Regions from separate parts of the Corynebacterium sp. HMSC034A01 genome, predicted to be linked through region 2. Evidence: predicted binding sites of a transcription regulator. Region 2 holds the regulator's gene; each other region holds the start of a gene.

Region 1 (3,431 bases), on a different contig from region 2:
GACAGTCCGCACCCGGTGCGCATCTCCACCAGCGTCGGCGGCGGGGAGGTCACGGTGAGCCTGATGGGCGTCAAGACCGTGACCGTCGAGTCTGTCAACGGTGGCCGGTGGGCGCAGACGCAGCCGCAGCCGGTGAACGTCTCCGGCTCGAACTGTGCGCCGTCTTCGGGCGCGCCTGGTTTCACTACCTCCGACACCCGCATCATCTACGACCTCGCCGGAAACGAGCTCAGCCGGGAAACCCAGACCACGGTGTACGACCCGCAGCCGATCGTGCGCTGCGGTTAGCGGTTAGCGTACGAACCGTCACGCACCCCACACCCGCGCGGCACCAAACCGCCGCGCGTCCAACTCTCACGCTATGTTGCCGCCCCGGTCGGGGCCGGCCCTGGACCCATCGCCGATGTCGAATAACGGCGGGTCGGTGGTTGTCTGGTTCGGTGGGTCGTCGAACGCGGGGTATTTCTTCCGCACCCGCCTGATAGTCCTCTGACCAGGAGAGTCTTGGTACTGACGTGTCGTGGTTGGTGTTGGTGGCCCGCCGTCGGCGGGGTGGTGGGTGACGTCCCAGGTGGTGGGATCTTTCTCGAAGTGACCCTTGCCACCGGCGCCGTCCCTGTTGTCGTTGTTGCACATGTGGTGCTCGCGGCACAGGAGGACGAGGTTTTCCAGGTCTGTGAGCCCACCGTGCAGGTACGACTGGATGTGGTGGGCTTCCAGTTCCACGCCTGGCTTGGTGCACCCGGTCCAGGCGCACACCTGCTGCATGGCCAAAAGCACCAGCTTCTGCTCCACGCTGGCCAACCGCGCCCGCCCGAGGGATAGCGGGACCCCGGTGCACGAGTCCAGCTGCAGGGCGAAGGAGTCTCCTGCCAGCCCGAGCCGGACTATGTCCAACGCGGTCAACGACACCGAGGTGTTGGTGGCGAACTCGGTGTACGCGTCCGCCCCCATGAGGTCTTCCAGCGTCAGCGTCATCACCACGGTTCCGATGCCCTTGCGCGCCGCGGTGGAGGAGTTCGCGTGGTTGCCGACAATGTCCATGAGTTGGTCGAACCGCCGCTGCCCGCGGGTGCGCTTGTCCTCGGCGCCGGGCGGCAGGTTCGCCCCGGGCGACTCGCCGGCGGCCAGCGCGGCCTCGAACGCGGCGCGGCTGGCTTTGTCGAAGTAGATCTGTCCCCAGGAACCGCCGTCGCTGTCCTCCTCGCCGAAGATCATGGTGCGCTTCTTAAACGCGGCGAGCGGGTCCTTGTTGCCCTCGTAGTCCCTGCCCTTGCGGTTGGCGCGTTTGACCAGTGTGTTCACGTGCTTCCGCAGCTCTTCCGCGGACATCGTCTCCGCCGCCTCGAGCGCCTGCGCGTAGATCTCGTCGCGGCCCGGGTCCGAGTGTTCGTTGAGCTGCATTAGTGCCCGCTCAATGATGCGCTTCTTCTCCGCGTTGGCCTTCGCCGCCGCCTTCCGCGCGCGCTCCTTGGCCTTGCGCGCTTCCTCTTTGCGGCGCTCTTCTTCCTCGGCCTGCTTCTCGCGCTCTTCTTCGTCCATCAGCGGGTCCGAGGGTGGGGTGGGCACCTCGACCTCGCCGAACATCGTCTTCGCCTGGTTGAGCAGGCTAAAGGCGTCGGCGCGTGGGAGCCCGAGCTGCTTGGTCAGGTACTCCACCGGGTGGTTCGCGCCGACCAGCCGGCCCGCCCCGTCGCGCTCGCACAGGTGAGCAAACGCGATGTTCGCGTTGGACAGCAGCGGCAGCGCCGCGTGCAGCCGCTCCATGGCCTGGTGCGTGGATAAAAGGTGGAGGGATTCGGGCTGCATCATGAGCGCCTCGAGCGCCTTCAGACTATCGACGAGCTGGTCCACGTGGTGGTCAATTACCGTGGTCATGGGCGGATCCCTCCCTTCAGGTACGCGCTGTCAACGAATGAACAATGCATACGCTACGACACGCCTCCGACACGACCGCCGCAAAGCCAAACACATGTTCGAGTATCCCTAAACGGCCAGCGACTTTAGCACGTCGATAAGCAAAAGGTGCTCACTCAAATTGTGAAGGTGGCACATGGTCGCCCATCTCGCGCAGCAACCCCCACACGGTGAGGTCCGCGTACAGCGGGTCGCGTGGCATGAGCGCGTGGTAGGGCGCGTAGCCGTCGTACCACTGCCCGGAGTCGATGTTCGCCACGTCCGCGCCCGGGACCGCCTCCAGCATCGACGCGGAGGCGGGCGTAACCACCGTGTCTGCCGGTGAGTAGATGGAGGTGTACGTGATTCCCGGCACGGTGTCCGGGCCGCTCAAAAACTCGCGTAACCAGGCGGAACCGGCGAGCTGCTGTGCTGCCCCCGGGGCGAATAGGGCGGTGAAGTGCGGGTGGTTTGCGGCGAACGCGCCCATCTGTCCGGCCAGCCCCCGGAAGTCGGTGCCGTGGAAGTTGCCGCCCATCGCCACCACGCGCCGCACCTTCTCCGCGCCCCCGCGCGAAATGAACAGCTTGGTCATCAGCGCGCCCTGCGAGTGCGCCACAATGTCCACCTGCTCCGCGCCGGTTTTTCGCAGCACACGGTCCACGTGCTCCTCCACGTCGCCCACGATCGAATTCAGGTCGCCCGCGCCGAAGAATCCGGGCGCGATCATGTCGCCGTAGTCGTAGCCCCAGACCCAAAACCCCTGTTCTTTCAGCCTTTGGGCGTTCGACTCAAACGCCGCGGTGCGCGAGTTGATCCCGTGCACGTACATCACCGGCGTGGGGTGTGTGGGCTTAAAATTTCGGTCGTTGAACGGCATCGGCGGGCGGTTTTGCAGCCCGCGCACCGCCCCGTAGCCGACCGCCAGTGTCATCATCGCGCTGCTGAGTTTCATCCCTTTGAGCATATTGCTTATCGACGCCCTCCGGCCCCCACTTGCAGTAGACCAAGCGGTCTGTTATTGTCCTGGTTTGGATCACGAAGTCCGACGCACCCTGCACAAGGGAAAAGCCTCCCGGCTCGTCGGCTGGCAACCGCGCATATCGCGCACGGTGCCCCCGGGGGAAGATCCGCCGGCACGTGCAACCGCCGCGCCGGAAGTGCGATTCTCAAAGGAGATTAACCATGTCTTCCGACTTGAACGACATGTCCAACATGCCCACCGACTGGACCCCTGCCACCCTGGCCCACATGAGCGGAACTGCGTTCGCGTTCACGCTCGATGAGACGGGCGAAAGTGTCGTCGCAAAGTTCGACAGCCCGATGGAAGCGGCCCGTTTCGTGGGTAACACTGGCCCGAAGTTCGACTACTCGCCAAAAGCGGGCGCGATCCGCGTCGGTGATGCCGTTGTCCCGCTGCCCAAGCAGCCGGCCGCACGCCGTGAATGCACTTACAAAGAGTGCGACAGGCAGGCCGAAGGCCACAAAAACCACTACATCCCGGTGCTTCGCGCCATGAACCTGAAGCACTCCTG
Region 2 (3,431 bases):
GCGCATGAGCCGGATTTCGGACTCGAAGTCGTCCGCGCTTTCGAAAGACTTGTACACGGACGCGAAACGCAAGTACGCCACCTCGTCGAGGGCGCGAAGTGGCTCAAGGACGGCCAAACCGATCTCGTGGGCGGGCACTTGCGAGCTTCCTTGCGCGCGCACGGTTTCTTCGACTTCTTGGGCAAGGCGTTTCAATGCGTCGTCGGTGACATCTCGGCCCTGGCATGCTCGACGCACGCCGACGATAAGCTTGTCGCGATCGAACGGTTCACTCACGCCGTTGCGTTTCACAACGGTCAGCACGGCCTTTTCTATCGTGGTGAAACGCCCCCCGCACTCAGTGCACTCTCTGCGCCGCCGAATGGCGGAGCCGGCTTCGACCAGCCGCGAGTCAGTCACACGAGATTGTTCGTTGTGGCAAAAGGGACAAAACACGGATCTCCACCCCTAGAGTATTCAAGGCTTGGCGTAGCCGTGAGTCTACGCCTTGTCTAGCGCGCAGTTGCCACTGCGGCGGCGTCGGCCGCCTGGCCATGGGTCATCGAGGACGGATCCTCGTCCTGCGCAGAAAAGACACCGCCGAACGCGGAACCGATAAGCAACGCTGCAGTCATGCACACGCCAAGCAGGACCGTATCGCGCGTCTCGTGCCGTGTTTCGAACGGATTCGCATCAGAGGGACCGTCCAAAACTTCACTACGGATCGGGCGCGCATCCGTTCGATGGGAAGTAGAAATCGCTCGAACACCGGCGCCGCCCGACCGACGCTTTGACACAGAATCAACGTCCCACACCTCTGCCGGGGGAACTACAGATGCGGCGCCGGAGCGCGATACGAATGTGTTGTGTACTGGATTGATTGCAACGGACATAGTGCGTCTCCCTTCTTTCTGCGGCACACTTTACGTACGGTGCCGACACGTTCGAATGCCATAACGTTCATATGTTCGAATACGCTTACGTGTTCGATTTATAGCATTGCGCCCGACCCGTGTCCACCCAATGTTTGCAACCATCGAACATAAGTGCCCTATCTGGTAGGTTCGTAGGCGCATCACACCGCCGAGTCCAAGGAGAACGTCATGGCACGAAAGAAGTCCGATCCAGGCAACCCGGATTACAACGCGCTGTCTGACCGTCAGCGCCGCATCCTCCAGGTGATCCAAGACGCTGTAGTCCTGCGCGGCTACCCGCCAAGCATCCGCGAGATCGGTGACGCGGCGGGTTTGCAGTCCACATCCTCTGTCGCGTACCAGCTCAAGGAATTGGAGAAGAAGGGGTTCCTTCGCCGCGATCCGAACAAGCCGCGTGCCGTGGATCTGCGTCAAATGCCAGAGACCGGGCGCAAGAAGCGCAAACCGCAGGAGGCGAAGCCGGAGGATTCCGGCAATGCCCGCTACGTGCCGGTGGTTGGTCAGATCGCGGCAGGTGCACCGATCCTCGCTGAGGAGAATGTGGACACCTACTACCCGCTGCCCGAGGAGTTGCTCGGCGACGGCGATGTGTTCATGCTCAAAGTCGTCGGCGAGTCCATGCGCGAGGCGGGAATCCTCGACGGCGACTGGGTGGTTGTCCGCTCCCAGCCGAATGCGGAGGAAGGCGAGTTCGTCGCAGCACTTCTGGACGGTGAGGCGACGGTCAAGGAGTTCCACCGCGATTCCACCGGCGTGTGGCTCTTGCCCCACAACGATGCCTTCGAGCCGATCAAGGGCGATGAGGCGGAGATCATGGGGCGAGTTATTTCGGTGTTCCGTACTCTGTAATCGGTGCGTTTGCACCGTTTACACACAAACCGGATACAGCACAGCCAGAATCGCAGGAGATCGATGTACGCCGAGGAGCGTAGACGCCAGATTGCGTCTTTGACCGCAGTTGAAGGCCGCGTCATTGTCACTGAGTTGGCGCAGCGCTTCAACGTCACCGCGGAGACGATCCGGCGTGACCTTTCGGCGTTGCACGACGAGGGCGTGGTGCACCGCGTCCACGGCGGCGCGGTTGCGAGTCAGTCCTACCGTTCTACTGAAATCCCGCTGGATGCCCGGCAACGCGCCTCCCTTGCGGCCAAAGCCGCGATTGCAGAGACTGCGCTGAAGTTCGTGCCCGATACGCAAAGCTGCACTATCTTCTTGGACTCGGGCACAACGATCAGCAGCTTGGGCAAGCGTCTGGCGGAGACCCGCGGGAATCGGGAGTACTCGGTAGTGACCAATTCCATCCCGACCGCCTTGGAGCTGAGCGATTCCGGGTTGCACGACGTGCAGCTGCTCGGTGGCAGTGTCCGGCCGATCAGCCAGGCAGTCGTCGGCAGTACCGCGCTTCGCACCCTCGCGCTTTTGCGCGCCGACGTGGCGTTCGTGGGCACTAACGCGTTGTCCATCGGCCACGGCCTATCCACCGTGGACGCCCAAGAGGCTGCGGTGAAAGCTGCAATGGTGACCAACGCCCGCAGGGTTGTCGTGTTGTGCGATTCCACGAAACTGGGCAACGACTACGTGGTGAGCTTCGCGCCGCTGACGGATATTGATGTGGTGATCACGGACGCCGAAGCGCCCTCTGCCTTCGTGGATGAGCTACGTTCGCACGGTATTGAGGTCGTGCTCGCGCAGCCCTAGCAGCCTAGTAGTGTCTCGCCCCGCGCGTTCCGCTGGGGCGCTCTGTGACTTTCTGCGCGAATATGGTGGCATCTTCGCCAGTTTGCGACCTACACTCGTTGCAGACCTGAATGAAAAACAAAGGAAAGGACACCCGAATGGCTTCCAAGACTGTGAAGGTCGGTTCCACCGTCGGGCTGCACGCACGCCCGGCCACGGTGATCGCGGACGCTGCCGGCGAGTACGACGATGAGATTCTGCTGACCTTTGTCGGCGGCGATGATGACGACGAGACGGACGCCGCTTCCTCGCTGATGATTATGGCGATGGGTGCGGAGCACGGCGACGAGGTCACCGTCACTTCCGACAACGCCGACGCCGTCGAGAAGATTGCGGCCCTGATCGAGCAGAACCTCGACGAGGAGTAAGCACTCTTCGCTTTACGACGAGCTCACGCCCGGGCATACGTCGCCCGGGCGTTTTCATGTGCAGTGATGCACCGCCCGCTAGAAGGTGGACGGCTTCGGCACCTCGAAGTCCTTGCGGTACTGCCCCTCCCCTAACGTGTCGTACGCCCAGCGCATCAGCGGGTAGATCACGATGATGCCAACCGAGCCCAGCGCGATGCCTTCTAACGTCACAGCGCCCACATCCAGGGTGAGGTTGCCGATGCCCACAATCAGCGCAACCGCGGCCGCCGTCAGGTTCGCGGGATCGGTGAAGTCCACCTTGTTGTCCTGCCAGATGCGCACGCCCAGCATGCCGATGAGCCCGTAGAGGACCAGGCACGCGCCGCCGAGCACACCAGCTGGGATGGTGAAGATCACGGCGCCGAACTTC
Region 3 (3,431 bases), on a different contig from region 2:
TCCTCGCGGTGACCAGCCTGAACGACACCCGCGTGCTCTACGTCGAGCCCGCGAAGTGGGTGGCAAAGCTGCGCGAGGTGGGCACCGCAGGCGAGGTCCTGCTGAAGACGGAGATGTCCGCGGGGCACGGCGGCGTGTCGGGCCGCTACGCCAAGTGGAAGCAGACCGCGTTCGAGTACGCGTGGACGCTGGTGAAGGCAGGGGCGGTTTAACCGTCCGGGTCGAATAGGGCAGGGTCCGGCGGGCGGTTGTGGTTGCCGCCGTGCCGTGACCTCGCCTTTTTGGCAAGCCTCTGACCAGGTGAATTGCAGTACTGGTAGGTGCTGGTGTGCCTCGGCGGATCTCCGTTGGCGGGGTGGTAGTACACGTCGCCGGTGTCGGAGTCGCGGCCGAAGTGGCCCTTGTTGCCGGCGCCGTCTTTGTTGTCGTTGTTGCACATGTGGTGCTCGCGGCACAGCAGGACCAGGTTGTCGATGCTGGTCAGCCCGCCGCTGAGGTAGGAGTCCAGGTGGTGGGCCTCGAGTTCGACGCCCGGCTTGGTGCAGCCGTTCCATGCGCACACGCTCTGCATCGCCAGTAACACAAGCTTCTGCTCCACGGAGGCAAGGCGGGTGCGGCCGAGGGAAAGCGGGACGCCGGTGGCCGAGTCGAGCTGGAGGATGAAGCTGTCCCCGGCAAGCCCCAAACGCACGATGTCGAGCGGGGTCAGCGACACCGAGGTGTTGGTGGGGAACTCGGTGAAGGCGTCCGCCTCTAAGAGGTCGTCGAGGGTAAGCGAGATCACCACCGTGCCCACGCCGCCGCGGGACTTTGTGGCGGCATCGCCGTAGCGGTCGAGCACGTTCATGAGTTGGTCGAAGTGGCGCTGGTGCTTGCGCCGGCTGTCCCGCTTCGCGGCGTCCTCGCCTTCCATGTTGGACCCCATGTGGTCGCCGGCGGCAAGACAGGCCTCTAGCTTCGCCCGCGACGCGGCATCGAGGTAGCCATTGAAATAGGAGCCGCCGTCCGCGTCCGGTTCCCCGAGCCAGATGCCGCGCTTCTTCCATGCGGCGAGGGGGTCTTTCTCGCCGTCGTAGTCGCGTCCGCGCTTGTTGGCGCGCTTGACCTGGTCGCGGACGAACTTCCGGAGCTCCTCGGCGGTGAGGGATTCGGCTGCCTCCATTGCTTCGGCGAGGATCTCCTCGTAGCCGGGGTTGGCGTGCTCGTTGAGGTCTTTGAGCGCGTTGGTGATGATGCGCTTCTTCTCTGCGTTGGCCTTCTCGGCTGCCCGGCGTGCCCGCTCCTGCGCCTCGCGCGCCTTCTTTCGCCGCGCTTCCGCCTCCTGCTCCTTGCGTTTGCGGTCCTCTTTGTTTTCGCTCGGCTCCGGCTCGGGCACCTCGGGTTCGCCGTAGAGCCTCTTGCCCTGCTCCAAGAGAGCGAATGCTTCTCGACGGGACAAGCCCAAGCTCCGTGTCAGATACTCCACGGCGTGGTTCGCGCCGACAAGGGCGCCGGCGCCGTCCCGGTCGCAGAGGAAAGCGAACGCGGCGTCTGCGTTGGACAGCAGCGGCAGGCAGGCGTGGAGGCGCTCCATGGCCACGTGGGTGGAGGCGAGGTGGAGCGAGTCCGGTTCCCGCATCACGTTGGCGAGCGAACGCAGCCCGTCGACGATTTGGTTGACCGCTTGGTCGAGCACTGCACTCATCTGGAGCACCTCCTTTCATTGCACTTGAATTCGCATAGTAGAACCCCGTCTGACACGAGTCCGCCGAGATAGAACATGTGTGCGAACTCTGTGAACATTTTTCACCCGGCACTAACTGTCTAGGTGTGCGATAATTTCCCCTATGCCTGGGCGCGTACTTGTTTCAATTTCCTCCATCTTCGACGCGACGTTGGAGGACGTTGCCAGCATGGTGCGCGACCTGGATCGGGAGGGGGTGCCGGTGTCGTTGTTGGTGGCGCCGCACATCGACAAGAAGTGGCACCTGGCTAAGGACGACGCCACGCGCTCCTGGCTCAACGAGCAGCTCGAACACCGCGCCCTCATGCTCAACGGCTTCGACCAGCCGGTGCAGGGGCGCCGCAGCGAGTTCGCCAGCCTGGGGGAGCACGAGGCGCGGCTGCGTCTCAAAGGCGCGACGCGCCAGATGTCCGCGCTGGGATTCGACTTGGACATGTTTGCGCCGCCGCGCTGGCGCATGTCGGACGGCACTCTGAAGGTGCTCGGTGAGTTCGGGTTCACCGTCGCCGCCTCCACGAAGGGCATCTACCGCATTGAACAGGGTGAGTTCTCGCAGGGCCGCAACTTGTCGGTGGGTGAGGGGTACGGCGCCGCGAAGTGGTGGCGCCGCAATGTGATCAAGGCCGCCGAGCGCGGCGCGGAGAAGGGCAACACAATACGTTTGTCGGTCTCCGGGCGCGAGCTGGGGCAGAAGAAGGTGCGCCGCGACTTCCTCGCCGCAGCCGCCGCAGCGGTGGACAAGGGTGCTCAACCGGCGGATTACAGGGAGTACCGCTAGCTAGTCCCGCACCCTGCCGATCACCCGGCACACCAGGTAGATCCCGAACGAGATAAAGGCCACGAACACGCTCACTGGCATGCCGGGGGCGAGCGAGAGCACCATTCCGCCGACGGCCGCGACCTCCGCAAACACCACGGACAGCACCACCGCAAGCTTCGGGTTCGCCGTGACTTGAGCGGCGGACGCGCCGGGGGTGATCAGCAGCGACATCACCAGCAGCGCGCCGACGATCTGCACTGACTGCGCCGACGCGATGCCGACCAGCACCGCGAACACCAGGGCCATCGTCCGTACGGGAACCCCGCACGCGGCGGCCATTACGGGGTCCGCGGAGGAGAACAGCAGCGGCCGCCACAGCACCAGCACCGCGCCGGCTACTAATACCGTCGTCCCCGCCAGCAGCGCCACGTTCTGCGCCGACACGCCGACAATCTGGCCCGTCAGCAGCGCCAAAGCCCTGTTCGAGTTCCCCGGGTACAAGTGGATGAACAACACGGACAGCGCCATGCCGAAGCTCATGGCCACGCCCACGGCGGAGTCTTGCTGGCCCTTGAGTCCAAGCGCGGCCAACACTAGCGCTGCCACCACAGCACCAGCCACCGCGCCGAAGCCGACGTTCAGCCCGAACAGCAGCGCCGCGGAGGCGCCCATGAGCGCGAGCTCCGAGGTCGCGTGCACCGAAAACGACATCTGGCGCAGCACGATCAGCGGCGCCATCACGCCGGACAGCACGCCCAGCAGCGCGCACGCCACCAGCGTCGTCTGCACGAACCCCTGCCCGAGCAGGTAGGACGTGTCCGCCCAAAATGCACTCACAGGACCACCATCCGTCCGTCAACTTCGACCACGTCCACGCGGGTGCCGTAGAGCTCGCTGAGCACCTCGGAGCGCATCACTTCGGAAACACTTCCCACCACGTGCCTCTCC

The links. Region 2 encodes LexA, which represses DNA repair genes until DNA is damaged. Its sites were predicted from a motif close to CGAACANNTGTTCG; they were not measured.
Region 1: the regulator LexA is predicted to act here: its motif matches at 1,966-1,979, upstream of HMPREF2791_RS03610 (HNH endonuclease signature motif containing protein).
Region 3: the regulator LexA is predicted to act here: its motif matches at 1,755-1,768, upstream of HMPREF2791_RS04675 (DUF222 domain-containing protein).

The regions. Positions count from the first base shown of each region.
Region 1 is NZ_KV835942.1:108,456-111,886, forward strand. Features, by position in the region: gene HMPREF2791_RS03605 (VanW family protein) at 1-288, shown strand, start outside; gene HMPREF2791_RS03610 (HNH endonuclease signature motif containing protein) at 355-1,878, opposite strand; gene HMPREF2791_RS03615 (esterase/lipase family protein) at 2,030-2,851, opposite strand; SAM riboswitch class IV at 2,931-3,065, shown strand; gene HMPREF2791_RS03620 (hypothetical protein) at 3,082-3,431, shown strand, end outside.
Region 2 is NZ_KV835934.1:41,150-44,580, forward strand. Features, by position in the region: gene nrdR (transcriptional regulator NrdR) at 1-435, opposite strand, end outside; gene HMPREF2791_RS12315 (hypothetical protein) at 492-614, opposite strand; gene lexA (transcriptional repressor LexA) at 1,083-1,763, shown strand; gene HMPREF2791_RS02710 (DeoR/GlpR family DNA-binding transcription regulator) at 1,827-2,612, shown strand; gene HMPREF2791_RS02715 (HPr family phosphocarrier protein) at 2,750-3,019, shown strand; gene HMPREF2791_RS02720 (uracil-xanthine permease family protein) at 3,098-3,431, opposite strand, start outside.
Region 3 is NZ_KV835948.1:37,077-40,507, reverse strand. Features, by position in the region: gene HMPREF2791_RS04680 (S9 family peptidase) at 1-212, shown strand, start outside; gene HMPREF2791_RS04675 (DUF222 domain-containing protein) at 209-1,684, opposite strand; gene HMPREF2791_RS04670 (DUF2334 domain-containing protein) at 1,827-2,501, shown strand; gene HMPREF2791_RS04665 (metal ABC transporter permease) at 2,502-3,320, opposite strand; gene HMPREF2791_RS04660 (metal ABC transporter ATP-binding protein) at 3,317-3,431, opposite strand, start outside.